Regions from separate parts of the Stutzerimonas decontaminans genome, predicted to be linked through region 2. Evidence: predicted binding sites of a transcription regulator. Region 2 holds the regulator's gene; each other region holds the start of a gene.
The links. Region 2 encodes FliA, which starts transcription of late flagellar genes. Its sites were predicted from a motif close to CTAAAGTTTNNNNNNNNNNNGCCGNTAA; they were not measured.
Positions count from the first base shown of each region.

Region 1 (7,198 bases), 590 kb from region 2:
TCGCTGTCGCGGATTTCACGCCAGCGGGTGTGGTAACGATACTGTTTGCGCCCACGCGCATCACGTCCGGTGGCCTGCAAATGCCCCTGAGGGTCGGGGCAGATCCATACGTCACGATAAGCCGGCGGTATTACCAGCTTGTTGATGCGCCTTATCTCGTCTTCGTTGCGAATCCGCTCGCCGTTCGGCTCGAAGTAGACAAATTTCCCACGCTGAACCTTACGGCTGATGCCTGGCTGCGAGTCGTCGACGTAATGCAGATCCGGCGGCAGGGTCGGGCAAAGCAGGGTGCCGGTGTCGCCGGTTTCGTCGACGGGAACGGGGCGGGTGCCTTCGGCGAGCGGTGGAGGTTCATCCATCAAGCTATCGTTGCGCATGTATGACGGTTCCCGTACGACCTCGCCGGCTACCCGCCGACGAGGCACTCGGATGGGCTCAGTTGTCCTTTTCGTCGCTGTTGCGCATCAACAAGCGAATGGCTGCGACCAATTCATCCACGGCTTCACGATAGAGCTCAGGTTTGGCCTCGGTTTCCGCCTGGTCGGCATGTTTGCGCGCGGTTTCGAGGTGGTCGTTGATCGATGAGTAGTCGCCAAGCATGGTGTGCTCCTGCTGCTGAATCGGAGGAAGATGGTGGCCAGAAACGTTTGCTTCTGCCGCCTCTAACAACTGACCGGCAACCTGCGTAGCGGTTCGTACCGTGTATCAGCGTGACCTGAGCGTAGAAAGCGCCTTCGACCAGCTGGGGTTGGAGCATCTGGGGCAATGCTGTTTCTGCTGGCTCTCCAGAGCCTGCGGAAAACCGCAGCGACTGCAGGCGTACATCCCGGCAGCGGGAACCTGGTGGAATACCGGCCGATACTCTGGTGGGAGGACGGACAGCCCAGGACGTACCGCGTCCGGCTCATGGAAAAACAGGCTGACATTGCCGTCGTTTTCCAGAATGCCGAGCCTGACCTGCCCGAGATGTTCGACGCCTTGCTGGCGCAGCTCCATGAAGAACTCGTCGGCGGAGATATTCAGGCCATCGAGACTGCGAAGCTCATAGATGCCGTCGCGGATGATGGTGACCGGCTTGCCTTCCAGCCAGACGCCAAAGCGCGGGCTGCGGTTCATGAAGAACACTGTCAGGCGGTACAGCGCTAACAGTGTGGCGAATACTGCCGCCACGGGGAGCAACGGCACATCGTCATAGAAGGAAACGTCGCCCGCGGCCGATCCGAGAGTCAGGATGATCACCAGTTCAAACACCGATAGCTGGCGAATACCGCGGCGACCGCTGACCTTGAGGAAGACAAACACGGCCATGAAAGCCAGCAGGGCCCGCAGTGCGACCTCCGCGACGAACATCAACGGAAATTCGTGCAGAAGCATGCGCTGCAAGTCAAAGGGAGTCATGTCGGTTCATCCTTCGGATAGCGCTGGCGGGAACGCAACTGAGCGTGTGTGTATGGCTGAACCCAGAGCGCACGTCTGGGCAGGGCAGTTCGTTGTCGATTCAGCCGGCCGCTGCTACTTCGAACTCCAGATCGATGCCGTCACCCGTGCCATCACCCACCACCGAGCCGACCACTGGCTTGGGCACTACGCCTCGGCCTTCATAGAGCTCGTTCAGATGCCGCAGTGCGACTTCGTTGATGTGGTCGATCAAACCGGGCATCTGAGCGTCTCGCGGCACGATGAAATGCAGTTTGACGGTATGGGCGTCAGGCCCCTGTGGGAGGTCGGCGAGACCACAGCTGTGCCATTGATCGTTGACGTATGCTTCTGCACCTTTCATGAGCTTCTCCTGTTTCGCTTGTTGATGTTGTGACCCTCAAACAGGCGAATGGATCAGTCCGCGGCTTGCTGTAGGAAAACGCGGAGCATGAAAAAAGGCCTGGAGCTCGCCGCTGCAGGCCTTTGTTCAAGCAGCCCATGGTTACTCGGGCATGTGCCACGGCGAGAAGTGAGCGCCGTCGCGGCTCAGCTGTTCGCGGGTTTGTTCCAGGGTCTCGCCGAGCTTTACCGGGTCGGTGAAGACGCTGCTGGACATTTTGCAGCGGCCGAGCAGGCGAGCTTCGTCGCGGTCGACGACGGTGATGCTGACTTCGCCATTACCTTCGGGAAGTGTCCAGGCGACGCACTGGAATGGTTTGAATGCGCGATCGGTGATCAGAAGGGCTTCGTTGATACGCAGCGGTGTGTGCATGGGGCATGTCTCTCTGTGTGATACCCAAAATACCTGCAGCCAAGCTCGTTGGCATTGGTCTTACATTGCAGTTGATGTACCCAGAGGACTGGCAAGTCACATGCGAGTTCGAAAAAGTTTGACGGCCTTTGCAATTAGCCAAAGGTATAAGCTTGACGCTCAGATGGCCGAAGGGCGAAGTGTGAAGCTAAACCTCTGTAAATGCTGGGGAAAATGAACTGCGGGTGACGTGGGGTGACGAGCAGGGCGCGCACGCGTCCATTTTTACTGCGACAACCTGTCGCGAGGAGAAATTGCTGGCTTGAGCGATGCCTGCTTCGCCCCGGTGCGGCGGGGAACGTTTACCGCCTCATCGTGGAGCCTGCGGTCCGTCAGATGCGGACCGCAGGCCGATATCAGACCCTGAACTGGCTGAGCAGGCGGTTCAGCTGGTTGGCGAGTTCGCCAAGGCGCTTGCCAGCTTCGCTGGACTGCTCTGCCGCGAGCGTACTCTCCTGCGCCAGCCCAGCCGCCTGCGTTACGTTCTGGTTGATGTCTTCGACCACGTGGGACTGTTGCAGCGTGGCGCTGGCAATCGAGGCGTTCAGCCCGGAAAGGTTACGCAGGGCCTGCGCGATCTCGCCAAGGCTTTCGCCCGCCTGACTGGCCTGCTCCACGGTGAGCTGGGAAGCACGATTGCTTTCCATGATGACGTTGACCGCAGCACCGGAATTTTTCTGCAGGCGCTCGATCATGCTGTGAATCTCTGCAGTTGATTGCTGGGTGCGCTGCGCCAGCAGGCGAACTTCATCGGCTACTACCGCGAAGCCACGACCCTGTTCGCCGGCACGGGCAGCTTCGATTGCGGCATTGAGTGCGAGCAGGTTGGTCTGTTCGGCGATCGAGCCGATCACCTCCAGTACCGAACCGATCTTCGTGGTTTCATCAGCCAGCGACTGAATAACGTCGACAGCCTGGCCGATGGTCGCTGAAAGCTCGTCGATCTGTTGCAGGCTCGTTTCGATATTGCGCTGGCCCTGGCCCGCTTGATTCTCCGCGCTACCCACCTCGCTGGAGGCGTGTTCTGCGTTCTTTGCCACTTCCTGCACGGCGTAGGTGACTTCGTTGATGGCCGTGGCTACCTGTTCCATTTGCAGCATTTGTTGCTGGCTCTGCTCGTGGGCCTGACCGGACAGCTGGCTGAGCGAGCGAGAGGAATGGTCCAGCGCCCCAGCAGTTTCGAACAACTGGCCAACGACGGTGCGCAGCTTTTGCGTGAATTGATTGAAATCACGGCCGAGGGCAGTCAATTCGTCGTTGCCGGATACGTCCAGCGTGCGGGTCAGGTCGGCCTCACCACTCGCGATATTCGCCATTGCAGCCATGGTGTGGCGAAGGGGGCGCACGATGCTACGGATCAGGATCGCCACCAGCACGGCCATGATCGCCGAGATAAACAGACCTATCAGGGAGAAACGAGTCAGGTAGTTCCAGAATTCCTGCTCGACGTCATCTACGTAGATGCCTGAGCCGATGATCCAGCCCCAGGGCTTGAACAGCTGCACGTAGGAGATCTTCGGCACAGGGTCTTCTTCGCCGGGCTTGGCCCACATGTAGTCGACCAGGCCAGCCCCGTCGCGCTGGGCGATCTTGACCATCTCGTTGAACAGTTCCTTGCCTTCCGGGTCCTTGATCTTCGATAGATCCTGGCCGTCGAGCTTCGGCTGCATTGGATGCATGATCATGGTCGGGCCCAGATCGTTGATCCAGAAATAGTCCTGGCCGTCGTAGCGCAGCAGGCGAACCTGTTCGATGGCCGCCTGCTGAGCCTCGGCTGTACTCATGGCGCCGCTGGTTTCCAGCTTGCGGTAGTGCTCGAAAACACCGGAGGCCGCCTCAACTACGTTCCGTGTTGCCTCTTGCTTGCCGCGATACAAGTCGGAGCGGACTTGCTGAATCATCAGCACGCCGAGAATGAACAGCATGACGATGGCGACCACGGGGATCAGCCAAAGGCGCTTGCTGATAGGAACATTTCGCAGCAGATTCATGGATAGGGCTCCAGGTGGTGTTTCTTATCGTTCTTTATCGCTGGTCGGTGGTAGGGCAGTTCACCCCGACCTCTTCGTACCGGTCGTGCCACGGCACTCTGTATAGCTTTTCGGCCGGGCGTGGCTAAAAATGAGCGCCTTTTTCGTCTGCCGTGGAATTTAGTTCGCTTGAACAAGTCAGAACAGCCGGCCAGATGGCTTTCTGACATATACCTTGGTTGCATTGAGCCGCGATGGACTGCATCGCTTTAGGGGAATAGATGGATGTTTGGGTTGCGATTCAGGCGCTGATTTTGGGTGTGGTGGAGGGTGTAACCGAGTTTCTGCCGGTTTCCAGCACGGGCCACCAGATCATCGTTGCGGATCTGATAGGTTTTGGTGGCGAGCGGGCGCTGGCCTTCAACATCATCATTCAGCTGGGCGCGATTCTCGCGGTGATATGGGAATACCGGCGCAAGATCATCGACGTAGTTGTGGGTCTGCCCAAGGAGCGTCAGGCGCAGAAATTCACGATCAATCTGTTGATCGCTTTCATGCCGGCAGTAGTGCTCGGCGTCGCCTTTGCCGACCTGATCCACGAGTATCTGTTCAACCCCATCACCGTCGCCACTGCTCTGGTGCTGGGCGGCATCGTCATGCTCTGGGCCGAGCGGCGCGATCACGCGATTCGCGCCGAGACTGTCGACGACATGAACTGGTCGCTGGCATTGAAAGTTGGCTTCGCCCAGTGCCTGGCGCTGGTGCCTGGTACATCGCGTTCGGGATCGACCATCATCGGCGGATTGCTGTTTGGGCTGTCGCGCAAGGCGGCGACTGAGTTCTCCTTCTTCCTGGCCATGCCAACCATGGTGGGCGCGGCGGTGTACTCGGGCTACAAGTACCGCGACCTGTTTCAGCCTGGTGATTTTGCGGTGTTCGCCATCGGCTTCGTTACCTCATTCATCTTCGCGATGCTTGCGGTGCGGGCGTTGCTCAAGTTCATCGGCAACCACAGCTACGCGGCGTTCGCCTGGTACCGGATCGGCTTTGGCCTGCTGATTCTGGCCACCTGGCAACTCGGTCTAATCGACTGGACCAGCGTCCAGGCCTGATCCACCGGATCGATGGCTTTGCCTTCGTTTGGGTGATGGCGCGCACAGGCGCGCCTGGCTTTGCCATAGTGGATCTCCAGCAGGAGGCCACATGACCGCTACCGCCGAACATTTCCAGCTTGACCTGAACGGTATCTCTCTCAGCGCTGTATAGCGCCGGCCCGGAACAGGGCAGGCCGGTGTGGCTCCTGCATGGCTTTCCCGAGTGCTGGTATTCATGGCGCAATCAGATCGATTCGCTCGTGGCGGCTGGTTATCGCGTGTTCGTCCCGGAGATGCGCGGCTACGGGCGCAGCAGTGCGCCGGCTGAGGTTGCCGCCTATGACGTGCTGACGCTGTGCGGCGATATTCGGGCGGCCATGGATCACTTCGGTCATCGGCAGGCCGCGCTGGTAGGGCATGACTGGGGTGCGATGGTCGCCTGGTATCTCGCGTTGCTGGAGCCGGAGCGGGTCACTACGCTGGTGACCATGTCGGTGCCGTTCGCGGGAAGACCGCGGCGGCCTGCGACCGAGATCATGCGCGAGGCCAGCGGTGATCGTTTTAACTACATCCTCTATTTCCAGCAGTCCGGTCGCGCCGAGCGTGAGCTGGATGCAGATGTCGATCGTACTCTGCGCCTGCTGATGTACTACCAGGAGCGAAACCTGCTGCTGCAGGAAAAGTCAGCCGACGGCACGCTGTTTGAAAACGACATGCAGGCGGGCCCGTTGCCCGAGTGGTGCTCCGAAGACGACTTCGCCGTATATCGGCAGGCCTTTGCTAAGCAAGGCTTTCGCGGCGCACTGAACTGGTATCGCAACTTCGAACGCAACTGGCAGGTCACCGCGCCACTGCAGGGGCGCAAGATCACCCAGCCGACCATGTTTCTGATCGGCGACCACGATCCGGTAGGCGAGCTTGAGGCCTATACGCTGAAGATGATGCCGGAGTGGGTACCGGACCTGGAGCAGCACCTGCTGGCGCCGTGCGGCCACTGGATTCAGAACGAGCAGGCGGAGCGGGTAAACGCGTTGCTGCTGGATTTTCTGGCGCGGCGCTTTGTGGGCTGATGCGAGGGGCCTGCTGCTCTGGTTGAGCGCTTTCTCATCCACCGGGCCGGCGCCCAGCGGATGAAGCGGCAACAGCGGCCGGCAAGGCCGCTTCATCAATCGCAGAAGGTCAGACGATTACGCCCTGGCTGCGCAGGTAGTCATCGTAGCTGCCGCTGAAGTCGGTCACGCCGTTTTCGGAAAGTTCGATGATGCGGGTCGCCAGCGAGCTGACGAACTCACGGTCGTGGCTGACGAAGATCAGCGTGCCCGGGTAGTTCTCCAGTGCCAGGTTGAGTGCCTCGATGGATTCCATGTCGAGGTGGTTGGTCGGTTCGTCCATCACCAGCACGTTGGGCTTCTGCAGAATCAGCTTGCCGAACAGCATGCGACCCTGCTCGCCACCGGAGATGACCTTCACCGACTTGAGTATCTCGTCATTGGAGAACAGCATGCGGCCGAGGGTGCCGCGCACCAGCTGCTCGCCGCCCTGGGTCCACTGACCCATCCAGTCGAACAGGCTGACGTCGTCCTCGAAGTCGTGGGCGTGGTCCTGGGCGTAATAGCCGTAGTCGGCGCTTTCGGTCCACTTGACGCTACCGCTGTCCGGAGTCAGCTCGCCGACCAGGGTGCGCAGCAGGGTGGTTTTGCCGATACCGTTCGGACCGATGATCGCCACGCGCTCGCCGGCCTCGACGGTGAAGCTGAAGTTCTTGAACAGCTCCTTGTCGTCGAACGCCTTGGACAGACGCTCCACGGTCACCGCCTGGCGGTGCAGCTTCTTGGTCTGCTCGAAGCGGATGAACGGGCTGATACGGCTGGACGGCTTGACCTCGGCCAGCTGGATCTTGTCGA
Region 1 covers NZ_CP007509.1:2,301,492-2,308,689, forward strand. Annotated here, with positions in the region: gene UIB01_RS10675 (DNA topoisomerase IB) at 1-377, opposite strand, end outside; gene UIB01_RS23240 (hypothetical protein) at 436-600, opposite strand; gene UIB01_RS10680 (DUF421 domain-containing protein) at 706-1,398, opposite strand; gene UIB01_RS10685 (hypothetical protein) at 1,499-1,780, opposite strand; gene UIB01_RS10690 (hypothetical protein) at 1,922-2,191, opposite strand; gene UIB01_RS10695 (methyl-accepting chemotaxis protein) at 2,587-4,221, opposite strand; gene UIB01_RS10700 (undecaprenyl-diphosphate phosphatase) at 4,482-5,312, shown strand; partial or broken gene UIB01_RS10705 (alpha/beta fold hydrolase) at 5,404-6,364, shown strand; gene UIB01_RS10710 (ABC-F family ATPase) at 6,474-7,198, opposite strand, start outside.
Region 1: a site for FliA is predicted at 4,329-4,356, ahead of UIB01_RS10695 (methyl-accepting chemotaxis protein). Genes of this name have one in related genera too.

Region 2 (7,198 bases):
CGGTACGCGGCTTGCCAGCGGCCTCGCGCTCCTCGGGCATCTCGATACCGTGGTCGACCGCGTTGCGCACCAGGTGCACCAGCGGGTCGGCCAGCGCCTCGACGAGGTTCTTGTCGAGGTCGGTTTCTTCACCGACCAGCTCGAGGTTGATCTCTTTCTTCAGGCTGCGCGCCAGATCACGTACCAGCCGCGGGAAGCGCCCAAAGACCTTCTTGATCGGCTGCATGCGGGTTTTCATCACCGCACTCTGCAGATCGGCTGTGACTACGTCGAGATTGGAAACGGCCTTGGCCATCGCCTCGTCGCCACTGTTGGAGCCCAGGCGCACCAGACGATTACGCACCAGCACCAGCTCGCCGACCATGTTCATGATTTCATCGAGGCGCGCGGTATCCACGCGCACCGTCGTCTCGGCTTCGGCCGGCGCTTTTTCTGCCGGAGCCGCGGCAGCAGGCTTGCTCACCGCGGCCGCTGGTGCAGCCTTGGCTGGAACAGCAGCACGAGCGGGCTCGGGCTTGGGTGCCGGCTTGCTCGGCGCGGCAGCCGCTACCTCGGCAACCGCAGGCTCAAATTTGCCTTTGCCGTGCAGCTGATCGAGCAGCGCTTCGAACTCGTCATCGCTGATCTCATCAGTGGCGCTGGCACTGCCGACCGGCGCAGCACTCGACGGCGCAGCGGGTTCAGCGCTTACGCTGCCAACGGGCTCGAACTTGCCCTTGCCATGCAGCTGATCGAGCAGAGCCTCGAATTCGTCGTCGGTAATCTCATCGCTGGTCGGTGCAGCGACCTCAGGCTCGGGTGCCGTGCTGGATGCACTGGCCGAGAACTGACCTTTGCCATGCAGCTGGTCGAGCAACGACTCGAATTCGTCGTCAGTGATTTCGTCAGCGCCACCGCTTGCCGGCGCGGCTGCAGACTCGCCGGCTGGCGGCTGAACGGCGTCGAGCAGCTGCTCGAATTCGCTGTCGTCAGCTTCGACCTGGGGCTCGGGCATAACCGGCGTCTCGACCGGAGCCGCCGGTTCGTCAGCAGAAGCGGGTTCTGCCAGACGCGCCAGAGCGGCGAGTAGCTCGCGTGAGGCGGGAGTCGGCTCGACGCGCTCGCGGACCTGACTGAACATCTCGTTCACGGAGTCGAGGGCCTGCAACACGACATCCATCAGTTCGGAGTCGACGCGACGCTCACCCTTGCGCAGGATGTCGAAGACGTTTTCGGCGATATGGCAGCACTCCACCAGCTCATGGAGCTGAAGAAAGCCCGCACCGCCCTTTACCGTGTGGAACCCGCGAAAAATCGCATTGAGCAACGCCATGTCATCGGGGCTGCTTTCCAGCTCCACGAGTTGCTCGGACAATAGTTCGAGAATCTCGCCGGCCTCTACCAGGAAATCCTGGAGGATTTCTTCATCGGCGTCGAAGCTCATATTCACTTCCCCTAAAAGCCCAGGCTTGAAAGCAGATCATCGACATCGTCCTGGCCGGAAACGACGTCTTCACGCATATCGGCATGCATCTGCGGACCTTCACCGTTGGAAGGCATTTTTTCTTGTTTTTTCTTCTCTTGCTCGGCACGCATGGCATCGCGGTCGTGCTGGATGCCGGCGACGCGGTCGACCTGCCCCGCCATGAGGACGAGATTGAGCAGGTTGCTTTCAAGCTCGGTGATGAGGCGGGTCACCCGCTTGATCACCTGGCCGGTCAGATCCTGGAAGTCTTGGGCAAGCATGATTTCGCTGAGATTCTGCGACAGCTGGCTGCCGTCATTCATGCTGCGCTGGAGGTATTGGTCGATGCGCTTGACCAGCTCGCGGAATTGCTCGGCATTCATTTCGCGACGCATGAAGCGCTGCCAGTCGGCCGTCAAGCTCTGGGCCTCGTAGCTCACGTAGTTCACCAGCGGAGCGGACTCCTCCACCAGATCCATGGTGCGATTGGCGGCCTTCTCGGTCATCTCCACCACGTAGGACAGGCGATCGGTCGCATCGGTAATCGGTGACGGATCGCCCCCGGTAGCGCAGGTATCCATCTCGAGCTTGACGATAGCGTTGTGCAGCTCGCGGGTGAGCTTGCCAACCTCCAGATAGAGCCCGTGATTGCGCACCTGATTGAGCTCGTTGAACATCTGCGTCGCTTCATCGAAGCGGCCCTGCTGCAGACTTTCGATCAGCTTGGGTGCATGGGCCTTCAGAGTCGCTTCGAACTCTGCCAGGCTTTGATCTGCTTGCGTCATAGTGCCCTCGCGGCGTTGCTGCTTCAGCCGTTGACGCGCTCGAAGATCTTCTCGATCTTCTCCTTGAGCACCTGGGCAGTAAAAGGCTTGACCACATAGCCGTTAACCCCGGCCTGTGCCGCCTCGATGATCTGGTCGCGTTTCGCCTCGGCTGTCACCATCAGTACTGGCAGGTGCTTGAGGCGCTCATCAGCGCGCACGGTGCGCAGCAGATCGATACCGCTCATGCCCGGCATGTTCCAGTCGGTGACGAGGAAGTCGAAGCTGCCGCTCTTCAGCATTGGCAGCGCGGTGGTGCCGTCATCCGCTTCGGCGGTGTTGGTGAACCCCAGATCACGCAGGAGGTTCTTGATGATTCGTCTCATCGTCGAGAAGTCATCGACGATGAGGATTTTCATGTTCTTGTCCAAGTCGACCTCCGTAAGTCCAAAAATGCCTCAGCAAACCGAGCACGTCATACCGCAAACAATCGTCAATTGGCGCGCCATTCGCCGAGGCGTGCACGCAAGCGCGCAGCACACTGGCTATGCAACTGGCTCACACGCGACTCGCTAACTCCCAGCACCTGCCCAATTTCCTTCAAGTTCAATTCTTCGTCGTAATACAGCGACAGCACCAGCTTCTCGCGCTCGGGCAGGTTGGCAATGGCGTCGGCCAGGGCCTGCTGAAAGCGTTCGTCCTCGAGATCGCGGAAGGGCTCAGGGTGGGTACTGGCAGCATCCTCCTGAAGCTCGCCGTGCTCACCCTCCTGCAGCAGATCATCGAAGCTGAACAGGCGGCTGCCCAGCGTATCGCCGAGAATGCCGTAATACTCATCGAGGCTTAGCTTAAGTTCGGCCGCAACCTCGTGATCTTTAGCGTCGCGACCGGTTTTCGCCTCGATCGCCCGAATCGCCTCGCTGACCATCCGCGAATTGCGGTGCACCGAGCGCGGCGCCCAGTCGCCCTTGCGCACTTCGTCGAGCATGGTGCCGCGAATGCGGATACCGGCGTAGGTTTCGAAACTGGCACCCTTGCCGGCGTCGTATTTCTTAGCTGCTTCCAGCAGTCCGATCATTCCAGCCTGAATCAGATCGTCGACCTGCACGCTGGCAGGCAGACGCGCCAGCAGGTGGTAAGCGATTCGCTTGACCAGCGGGGCGTACTGATCGATCAGGCGGTACTGCGCATCCTTTGCCTGAGCCTTGCTGTAATACATAGCGGATCCGGCACCTGTCATTCGTGGCTTTGTGAAGCGGGGGTGATGAGACGCTCTACGAAGAATTCGAGATGACCACGCGGCGTGGCGGGCAACGGCCAAGTATCGACCCTCTGCGCGATGGCCTTAAACGCCAGCGCGCATTTAGATCGCGGGTAGGCTTCATAGACCGCACGCTGCTTCTGTACAGCCTTGCGCACAGCCTCATCGTAAGGCACGGCACCGACATACTGCAGCGCTACATCCAGAAAGCGCTCGGTGACCTTGGTCAGCTTGGCGAACAGGTTGCGCCCTTCCTGCGGAGCATGAGCCATATTGGCGAGCACCCGGAAACGGCTGATGCCGTAATCACGGTTAAGCAGTTTGATCAGCGCGTAGGCATCGGTGATCGAGGTCGGCTCATCGGTGACGACCAGCAGCACCTCCTGCGCGGCGCGCACGAAGCTCACTACTGAATCGCCGATACCAGCCGCGGTGTCGATGATCAGCACGTCGAGCTCGTCGCCGAGCTCGCTGAACGCCTGGATCAACCCCGCGTGCTGCAGCGAAGACAACTGCACCATGCTCTGCGTGCCGGATGCGGCCGGCACTACGCGGATGCCGCCCGGCCCCTGGATCAGCACGTCGCGCAGATCACATTCGCCGGCGATGACGTCGGCCAGGGTGCGCTTGGTGGTAAGCCCCAGCAGCACGTCGACGTTGGCCAGGCCGAGGTCGGCGTCAAGCAACACCACACGTCGGCCAAGGTCAGCCAGCGCCAGTGCCAGATTGACCGACACGTTGGTCTTGCCGACGCCACCCTTGCCGCCGGTCACCGCAATCACCTGTACGGGATGCATACCCATGTTCACATGCCTATATCTTGCTGGGGCCTTGCGGCCGGCGATGCGCCCGCATGGCACGCATCTGATTCATTCAGGTACTGCTGTCGCAGCATCATCCGGCCCGCCGTGACGAGCCGTTGTACAACCCGGCGAACATATCGGCCATGGTTTCCTCGCTCGGTTCCTCGCCGGATTGCAGACTCACCGCGCGACTGACCAGTTGATGGCTGCGTGGCAGGTGCAAGTCGTCCGGAATCCGGGGGCCGTCCGCGAGGTACGCTATCGGCAAGTGCTGGCTGATCGTGAGCCCAAGCACATCACCGAGGCTGCCAGCCTCGTCCAGCTTTGTCAGGATACAGCCAGCCAGGCCACAGCGACGATAGTTGTGCCACGCCGCCTTGAGCACCTGGCTCTGGCTGGTTGCAGCCAGCACCAGATAATTCTTCGATTTGACGCCCTTGTCGGACAGCGCCTCGAGTTGCATACGCAGCGTCGGATCGCTGGCGGGCAGACCGGCGGTGTCGATCAGGATCACCCGCTTGCGCGCCAGTGAGGCCAACGACTTGTTCAGCGGCTGACTCGGATCGAGCTGCAGCACCGGCACATCGAGGATCCGCCCCAGAGTCTTGAGCTGCTCCTGCGCGCCGATCCGGTAGTTGTCCATGCTGGCCAGAGCAATGCTCTGTGCGCCGTACTTCAATACGTAGCGCGCCGCGAGCTTGGCCAGCGTGGTGGTCTTGCCGACGCCAGCTGGGCCTACCAAGGCGATGACACCACCCTCTTCCAGCGGCTCGTTCTTGCTGACCTTGATCGCCTGCGCCAAGTGCGCCAGCACCATGCGCCAAGCCTGGCGCGACTCGTTGATGCCGGCAACTTTTTCCAGCAGGCTGCGCGACAGCTCAGCCGGCAGCCCCATGCGCTGCAGACGGCGCCAGAGGCCAGCCTGTTGCGGCCGACGGCTCTGCTCCTGGCCCCAGGCAATCGAACCGAGCTGCACTTCGATCAGCTCGCGCAGACCATGCAGCTCCGAATACATCGCTTCGATCGCACGCGAATCGACCGCAGCGGTAGCCTCGGCAACCGGAGTGGGTTGCGGCTTGCTCGCTGCGGCGGCCGGCTTCTCGTCAACCAGTTGACGATCCTGCATCTTCGCCCGCGGTGCGGCGCTCAGCTCGGCGTGGGCATTGGCCAGACGGGCCTGAGTCTTGCGCAGCTCGGCTTCCAGCGCCGGGTTGGGCTTGTTGGCGGCCGGCGCAGATTGCATCGGGTAATCGAGCACGGCAGTCAGCTCGACGCCACCGGCCACCCGGCGATTGCCGATGATCACGGCATCGGCGCCCAGCTCGTCACGCACCATTTTCATGGCGATGCGCATATCGGCGGCGAAGAAACGTTTGACCTGCATGGCCTGTACCCTCGGTTAATTCTGACCCACCGTCGAGACGATGGTGACCTGCTTGTTGTCCGGTATTTCCTGGTAGGCCAGAACATGAATGTTCGGCACTGCCAGGCGCGCGAATCTCGACAGCATCGCCCGTACCGGGCCGGCCACCAGCAGAACTGCCGGCTTGCCGAGCATTTCTTGACGCTGTGCCGCTTCTACCAGAGACCTTTGCAACTTTTCGGCCATTCCCGGCTCCAGCAGAATTCCGTCTTCGGAACCCTGCCCAGCCTTCTGCAAGCTATTGAGCAAAATCTGTTCCAACCGCGGCTCCAGCGTAATCACAGGCAGCTCCGGCTCTAGTCCCACAACGTTTTGCACGATCGCCCGAGACAGCGCAACGCGTACCGCAGCGACCATTGCGGCGGGATCTTGACTCTTGGCCGCCACGTTGGCGATGGCTTCGGCAATAGTGCGGATATCGCGGACCGGCACCTGCTCCTGCAACAGCGCCTGCAGCACCTTGAGCAGGGTCGACAGCGAAACCATACCTGGCACCAACTCCTCGGCCAGCTTGGGCGAACTCTTCGCCAGCAGCTGCAGCAATTGCTGAACCTCCTCATGGCCAAGCAGTTCGTGCGCATGCTTGTGCAGCACCTGATTGAGATGGGTGGCAACCACGGTGCTGGCGTCCACCACGGTGTAGCCGAGTGATTGGGCCTGATCGCGTTGACTGGCTTCGATCCAGACCGCTTCCAGGCCGAACGCCGGGTCCTTGGCGGCAATGCCATTGAGCGGGCCAAACACCTGCCCTGGGTTGATAGCCAGCTCACGGTCCGGGTACACCTCGGCTTCGGCCAGGCTCACCCCCATAAGCGTCAGCCGATAGGCATTGGGTAGCAGATCGAGATTGTCACGGATGTGTACCGAGGGCATGAGAAAGCCAAGATCCTGGGACAGCTTCTTGCGTACCCCTTTGATGCGAGCCAGCAGCTGCCCACCCTGATTGCGGTCAACCAGGGGAATCAGACGGTAGCCGACCTCCAGGCCGACCATGTCCACCGGGGTCACGTCATCCCAACCGAGCTCCTTGGTTTCCGCGGAGCGCTGGGCCGGGAGCATTTCCTGCTGCTTCTGCACTTCCTGCTCGGCTTTTTTCTCACCCTGCTTCTTGCGATGCCAGATCCAGTACGCACCCGCTGCGGCGGCCGCGCCGAGGCCGAGGAAGGACAGGTGCGGCATGCCCGGAACCAGGCCCATCGCTATCATGATCGCGGCAGCCACAGCCAGCGCCTTGGGCGAGGCAAACATCTGCCGCTGCACCTGCTGGCCCATGTCCTCGGAACTGGTGACGCGGGTCACCATGATCGCTGCTGCGGTCGACAACAGCAGCGACGGGATCTGCGCGACCAGACCATCACCAATGGTCAGCAGGGCGTACACCTGACCGGCTTCGCTGAAATTCATGCCGTGTTGCGCCATGCCGATGCCGACGCCGCCGATGAGGTTGATGAACAGAATCAGCAGACCGGCAATGGCGTCACCGCGCACGAACTTGCTCGCACC
Region 2 covers NZ_CP007509.1:1,712,023-1,719,220, reverse strand. Annotated here, with positions in the region: gene UIB01_RS08070 (chemotaxis protein CheA) at 1-1,423, opposite strand, end outside; gene UIB01_RS08065 (protein phosphatase CheZ) at 1,435-2,229, opposite strand; gene UIB01_RS08060 (chemotaxis response regulator CheY) at 2,253-2,627, opposite strand; gene fliA (RNA polymerase sigma factor FliA) at 2,702-3,427, opposite strand; gene fleN (flagellar synthesis regulator FleN) at 3,445-4,272, opposite strand; gene flhF (flagellar biosynthesis GTPase FlhF) at 4,364-5,656, opposite strand; gene flhA (flagellar biosynthesis protein FlhA) at 5,672-7,198, opposite strand, start outside.

Region 3 (7,198 bases), 980 kb from region 2:
AAGAGTTGAGCGCTGTTTCGGCCGAATCCTGCACCACACCGATGATGAAGCCCACCGCCACCACCTGCATCGCCAGGTCATTGGAGATGCCGAACAGACTGCACGCCAGCGGGATAAGCAACAACGACCCGCCGGCGACGCCCGAGGCGCCACAGGCGCAGACCGCCGCCAACAGACTCAGCAGTACCGCGGTGGCGATATCCACCTGAATGCCGAGCGTGTTCACAGCAGCCAGGGTAAGCACGGTGATGGTGATCGCCGCGCCGCCCATGTTGATCGTGGCGCCCAGCGGAATGGATACCGAATAGGTGTCCTTGTGCAGCCCCAGTCGCTGGCACAGCTGCATGTTCACCGGGATGTTGGCGGCCGAACTGCGGGTGAAGAACGCGGTGATACCGCTCTCGCGCAGGCAGGTGAAAACCAGCGGATAGGGGTTGCGGCGGATCTGCCAGAACACGATCAGAGGATTCATCACCAGCGCCATGAACAGCATGGCACCCACCAGCACCAACAGCAGCCGCAGATAACCCAGCAGCACATCGAAGCCCGAATCAGCCAGGGTGCCGGCGACCAGGCCGAAGATACCCAGCGGTGCGAAGCGAATCACCACCTTGACGATCAGCGTAACGCCGTCGGACAGATCCCCGATCAGCCGTCGCGTGCTCTCCTGTGCATGGCGGAAGGCAAAACCGAGGCCGATCGCCCAGGCCAGGATGCCGATGAAGTTGCCATTGAGCAGCGCACGCACCGGATTGTCGGCGACGTTGAACAGGAGCGTTTGCAGCACCGCCCCCACGCCTGACGGTGGCGTGACGTCCGCAGCCCCACTCACCAGCGTGAGTGAGGTGGGAAACATGAAGCTCGCCAGCACCGCAACCGCAGAGGCGCTCAGGGTGCCAAGCGCGTAGAGCAGGATGATCGGCCGTATGTGGGTGGGCTGGCCACGCTTGTGATTGGCCAACGACGAGGTCACCAGCACGAACACGAGAATCGGTGCTACCGCCTTCAGCGCCTGCACGAACAGATCGCCCAGCAGCGCCACCGATTTGGCTGCAGCCGGCAGGAAAAGCGCCAGCAAGGCTCCAGCGACCAAGCCAACGACGATCTGGGCGACAAGGCTGGTACGGCTGATGAAGCGGATGATTCGAGGCATATCGGACATAGGCGCGTCTCGCAGCTTGGCAGAAACGGCCCCTACGCAGCCCGTTCCTGCCGTGGAAAAACGCCGGATGGTACGCCGCTCGCCCGATCATGCCCAGCGTTGTGCTGCCACCGGGCGCCAAAAAGCCGGCCGCTGGCGACCGGCTAGGGCGAAGGGCGCCAGGAAGGCGCCCTTGTACGAAGGATCACACTTGGAAGCGCGCCACCAGATTGTTCAGGTCGATTGCCAGACGGGCGAGCTCCTGACTTGCCGCACTGGTCTGGTTGGCACCGGCCGAAGACTGCAGCGACAGGTCCCGGATGTTCACCAGGTTGCGGTCGACTTCGCGGGCTACCTGCGCCTGCTCTTCCGACGCGCTGGCGATCACCAGATTACGTTCGCTGATCTGGCTGATAGCACTGGCGATGCCATCCAGCGCCTCGCCGGCGGCACGAGCCAACTCCAGCGTAGTCCTGGCGCGCTCGTTGCTCAGCTGCATGGCGTGCACGGCCTTGTCGGTGCCCTGATGCACGTCGCCGATCATCTGCTCGATTTCCTGGGTCGACTGCTGGGTGCGATGTGCCAGCGCCCGCACCTCGTCGGCCACCACCGCGAAACCACGTCCTGCGTCCCCTGCCCGCGCAGCTTCGATGGCCGCGTTGAGCGCCAGCAGGTTGGTCTGCTCGGCGATCGAGCGAATCACATCCAGCACCTTGCTGATATCGCGCACTTGGCCGGCCAGGCGTTCGACCTCGGTGGCGGTCTGCGTCACATCGTCGGCTAGCAGGCCGATTGAGTCGACTGTGCGAATGACCTGCTGGCGGCCGTGCTGCGCCGTGTCGTCGGATTCACGCGAGGCCTCGGAGGTCGCCACTGCGTTACGTGCGACTTCATCGACCGCTGCAGTCATTTCGTTGACTGCAGTAGCCGCCTGTTCGATCTCGTGATTCTGCTGATGCAGGCCGCGGGTCGAGTCCTCGGTCACGACATTGAGCTCTTCCGCCGCTGACGCCAGCTGGTTGGAGGAGTCGGAAATCCCCTGGATGGTTTCACGCAGGCTTCGCTGCATCGCCTGCAGCGCACTGAGCAGGCGCGCCGGCTCGTCGCTGCCGACGACCTGGAAATGGCGGGTCAGGTCACCACCGGCAATGACCTCGGCAACACCGACAGCTTCTGCCAGCGGTTGCACGATACTGCGTGTCAGCAGCATGGCGAGAATGATGGTAGCGATAAACGCCAGGATCATCGCAATGACGACACCCTGGAAAGCGCTGGCCGCAACTTCAAGCGCATGATCACTGGCCGCATTGGCTGCCTTGCGGTTGAGGTCGATGAGGTCATGTACAGCCTGAGAAGTATTCCGCGCATGCTCATTCAACTCACCGCGGGTGATCTCGACAGCCTCCTCAAGGCGGCCCTGCAAGGCGAGCTCGACGATCTTGCGCTGAAAGCTCTCATAGCGTGTCAGTGACTGGTCGAAGGTAGCAAGCAAGGCTTTGCCATCTGCACTCTGTATCAGCCGATCCAGGTCCTGTCGCTCCTGGGACAGCGTTTTGCGCAGGGCTTCGAGGCCTTCGGCAGCACGACTGCGCTCTGACGGCTCGCTGATCAGCAAGCGCAAGGTGCCGGCGCGGATCATCAGGAACTCTTGGTTGACCTGACCGAGCAACTGAATCGTTGGCAGCAATCGCTGATCAACCTCCTCCGCCTCGTCTTCCATCGCGGCAATCCGGGTCAGCGCGAAGACGCCGAGAAGGAAGACCAGCAATGCCACTACGCCAAAACCCAAACCGGCCCTAAGGGCAATTCTCATCTGTCTAAACATAGCAAGACCTCGCTTCGACTACGGGATATAACCGTATATCGGGCAGGGTCATGCATTACTTGACAAGCGACGACAAATATATTTATCGCAACTGAGAATTTCTTTCTTTACGGCTCGCAGCTTCATCCGCTCAGATCCGGAACTTTTGCACCACTTCGTTCAGCCCGATAGCCAAGCGCGCCAGCTCCTGGCTTGCCGCGCTGGTCTGATTTGCCCCGGCCGAAGACTGCAGCGACAGGTCACGGATGTTGACCAGATTCCGGTCCACCTCACGGGCGACCTGGGCCTGCTCTTCTGAGGCACTGGCGATCACCAGGTTGCGCTCGCTGATCTGGCTGATCGCGGCTGTGATGCCGTCGAGCGCCTCACCGGCAGCCCGTGCCATGTCCAGCGTAGTACGCGCCCGCTCGTTGCTGACGTGCATCGCGCTCACCGCCTTGTCGGTACCCTGATGAACGCTGCCGATCATCTGCTCGATCTCACCCGTGGACTGCTGGGTACGATGCGCCAGTGCACGCACCTCGTCCGCGACAACCGCGAAGCCGCGCCCGGCATCGCCAGCCCGGGCCGCCTCGATCGCGGCGTTCAGCGCGAGCAGATTGGTTTGCTCGGCAATCGAGCGGATCACTTCCAGCACCTTGCTGATGTCTCGCACCTGACCGGCCAGATGTTCAACTTCACCTGCGGTATTGGTCACGTCGCTTGCCAGGAGATTAATGGACTCGACTGTCTGCATGACCTGCTTACGCCCGCGTTGCGCGATGTCGCTGGAGTCCTGCGAAGCTTCAGACGTAGCCACCGCGTTACGTGCGACTTCGTCTACGGCTGCGGTCATCTCATTCACGGCAGCGGCCGCTTGTTCGATCTCGTGGTTCTGCTGATGCAAGCCGCGCGTCGAATCCTCGGTAACCGCGTTGAGTTCCTCGGCTGCCGAAGCGAGTTGATTGGACGACTCGGCAATGCCCTGAATGGTCCCGCGCAAGCTACCTTGCATCGTTTTGAGCGAGCTCAACAGACGAGCCGGCTCATCCTTACCTTCCACGATGAATTCGCCGGTCAGATCACCAGCTGCTATGCGCTCGGCTACCGAAACGGCAGTACTCAGCGGGCCGACGACGCTGCGGGTGAACACCCAAGCAAGCGTTACGGTAATGCCAGCGGCAAGCACCAGCGTGGCCACCACCCAGCTGAACGCCGTGTCGTATTGCGCGGACGCACGCTCCGCGGCCCGACCGGCCTCCTCACTATTGATGGCTAGCAGCTGGTTCAACGAAGCGGTCACAGTGTCGGCGTGCTCATTGATTGCACCGTTCACGACCGCCACCGCCTGTGCGTGATCGCCGCCGAGCACATGCTTCATGACGCTCTGCTGGGCAAGCAGATACTGATCGAAGCTCTGCTTGAAGCGCTGATAGGACGCCTTCTCCTCCGGGGTGGTTATAAGCTCAGCGTACAAGGCATCGCGTTGAACCACCTCGGTTAGCAGCTGAGTCAGCCGCTGGGCCCGGTCTTGCACCATCTGAGGGTCTTCAGCCAGCGCTAGCCGCAAGGTGTTAGCCCGGATACGCATCACGGTCACGTTCAGCTCGCTGAGTGCCATGATGCTGGGCAGCCAGTTCTCGTCGACCTCCCTGCTTTCCTCGCGCATGTTGGCCATCTGCTTTAGCGCGAAAATCCCTAGAAACAGGACCAATAGCCCGATTAGGCCGAAGCCGAGGGCGGAACGTTTGCCGATCGTAAGGGTGCGTACGGACATGGGCTTACCTTCTCCATGAAAATGAAACGACGTCACATACCGTGACTTGCTTCACTTATCGGAGGCAGAACCACCCACTTGAATCTTGACGTCAAATTAACGATGCATACCGACTAACGGTCCCGAAGGCCATCATTCAAGCCGCTAGGGCCATCATCATTCGCTCACCTGAAACGTCTGTTCGGCCAGTTTGCGGTCACCTTGGAACACCAGCAGCCGCCATTCCCCAGTGACCACCTCATGGGGCTCCGTGAACTCGAAGGCCATTACATCGGTTTCCGCGTCGGGCACCAGGCCCTGCACCACTTCGAACTTGTCGTGGCGCTTGCCATCAGGTGTGACTACCCCAGGTGTCAGGTACAGCAAGGTCAGCGGCGTGTCTGCCTCGCGCTTGCCAACCAGGCGATAGCGCATCCCAAACTTGCTACCTAGGCGCGCGGGCACTTCGGTGGTCTGACGAATCGGCTGGTCGCGCCGGCTTAACACGCGCTCGCCGGGTTGAAAATCTTCCTTGAGGGTTTCGAAGATGCCGTACTCGACCGGCCCCACTACCTCAACCTGCGCCTGCGCCGGCACACACACGGTGAATAACGTGGCGACCAGCGACCAACGAGCGAACGTCATGACCTGCTCCTTCCAATCTGCGAAGCCGGCAGGTTATGACGTGACGATTACAGCCTGATGACGCTTAGCGCAGCTCGTCCTGACGCTTGCTTGGCAATAGCGCGAGAAAGTTGTCCCGCGCTATGCCTCGCGCCACATCTTCAGGCAGCGCATCGAGAAATGGCGCGAAGGCATGCATGCCGGTGGCAAGATTCTCGAAACGGCCCACCACATCGGAACCGATCACGAAACGTGTCGGATGCCGCTTCGCTAACGCTACCCACTTCGGATCAGGCTTGTCCTGTTCGTCCAGCAGATAGGGTTTGAGCATCGTCCAGGACAGATCGATGTACAGGTTCGGGTAATCATCGAGCAGTCGACTGACAGTCTCATGCAGGAAGGTCAGCTTTTCCTGATGACGATGCAATTCCATGCTGGTACCGGCATGCGCCCAGATGAACCGCGTATGCGGATGGTTGCGCAGCGGTTCCTCCAGCTCGACAAGGTACAGCGGATTGCGCTCGCGCTTGGAGGTGATGTTGGAATGCAGCATCACCGGCAGGTCGAATTCGGCGGCCAGGTGATAGACCCTGGCCAACGCCTCGTTGTTGGCGCGCGGCGTGTCACCCTCGGTCAACGCGGTGACATCGTCATGGCGGGTGAAAATCTCACCCAACCCCTGCCAGAGCCCCGGGTGCAGCTCTAGCATGCGGCGGATATGCGCATCGGCGTTCTTGTCGTTGGGGTTGAAGCCGGAAAGAAACGGATGGAAACGCTTGCGCCGCTTGTCATCCAGCTCCTCGAGAGCCGCGGCGACCAGCACGTCGGTGGCGCTGTACCAGTACACCGGGGCATCGTCACCCGCGTAGTAGCGCGGGCGTTTGGGCTCGTTTTCATGCCATTTCTTCGCCACGGGGATGCCGCTGATCATCACGTGATCGATCCCGCCAGCGTCCATGGCCTCCAGCAACTTCTGCATGCCATCGGTTTCCTGGAAGAAGTCGACGTAGTGCAAATGCGCATCGCTGTAGCGGTACTCGCGCGTTTCCGCTCCAGCGACCGGCGCGAGCAAGAAAAGAGCAGCAAGTGAAAAAACTCTGGAAATGTTCAAAGCACGGTCCTCCTGACAGCCAGCGAGTAGACCGCCGGTACCCATGACCGTTCAGCTTTGCCAGTTGCGCGGCCCCGCTGCGGGCTGCTCACCATACCCCCCACCGTATTGATTGGAATCAAAGCGGGGATACCGTGACGACACTAGTATCGCGTCAATCAAGCGCGCAGCCTGCGCCTGGCTACGCGCAATAATTCTCTGATGCAGCAAAAGGAACATCGCATGGCAATGAAAACCATCAGCGCACGTGGAGAGATGAACGCCGGAATGGCGATCGTGGTGGAGTGCGGCAATCATCGTCTGACGATGGACCAGCCGAAAAACGCAGCAGGACAGGATCTAGGACCAACCCCTCTGGAGGCCATCCTGGCGGCTGTGGCCGGATGTTTCGGTACCATCGGCCGTTTCATCGCCCATCAGCAGAAGATCGAACTGCGCGGCATGCGCTTTGAGCTGGAGGCCGATTACGATCCCGCTGGCCTGTTGGGCCGCGATCCGGATGTACGCCCCGGCTTTCAGGAGCTGCGGGTGAAGGTCGAGATCGACGCCGATCTGGACCAGGCCGGCAAGCAGGCGCTTCTCGAACAGATCGAAAAACGCTGTCCGGTGGCTGATAACCTTACCCATGGCACGCGCTTGGTCAGCGTGCTGCTCTGAGCAAGACAAACGAAAACGGCCCGTCTAAAACGGGCCGTTTTCGTTACACAGGTTACGGATCAGGCTGAGAGCTCGACCAGCAACTTGTTCAGGCGCTGCACATAC
Region 3 covers NZ_CP007509.1:2,690,348-2,697,545, forward strand. Annotated here, with positions in the region: gene sstT (serine/threonine transporter SstT) at 1-1,162, opposite strand, end outside; gene UIB01_RS12330 (methyl-accepting chemotaxis protein) at 1,347-2,954, opposite strand; gene UIB01_RS12335 (methyl-accepting chemotaxis protein) at 3,097-4,722, opposite strand; gene UIB01_RS12340 (DUF3859 domain-containing protein) at 4,879-5,346, opposite strand; gene UIB01_RS12345 (amidohydrolase family protein) at 5,411-6,304, opposite strand; gene UIB01_RS12350 (OsmC family protein) at 6,659-7,093, shown strand; gene htpG (molecular chaperone HtpG) at 7,153-7,198, opposite strand, start outside.
Region 3: a site for FliA is predicted at 4,778-4,805, ahead of UIB01_RS12335 (methyl-accepting chemotaxis protein). Genes of this name have one in related genera too.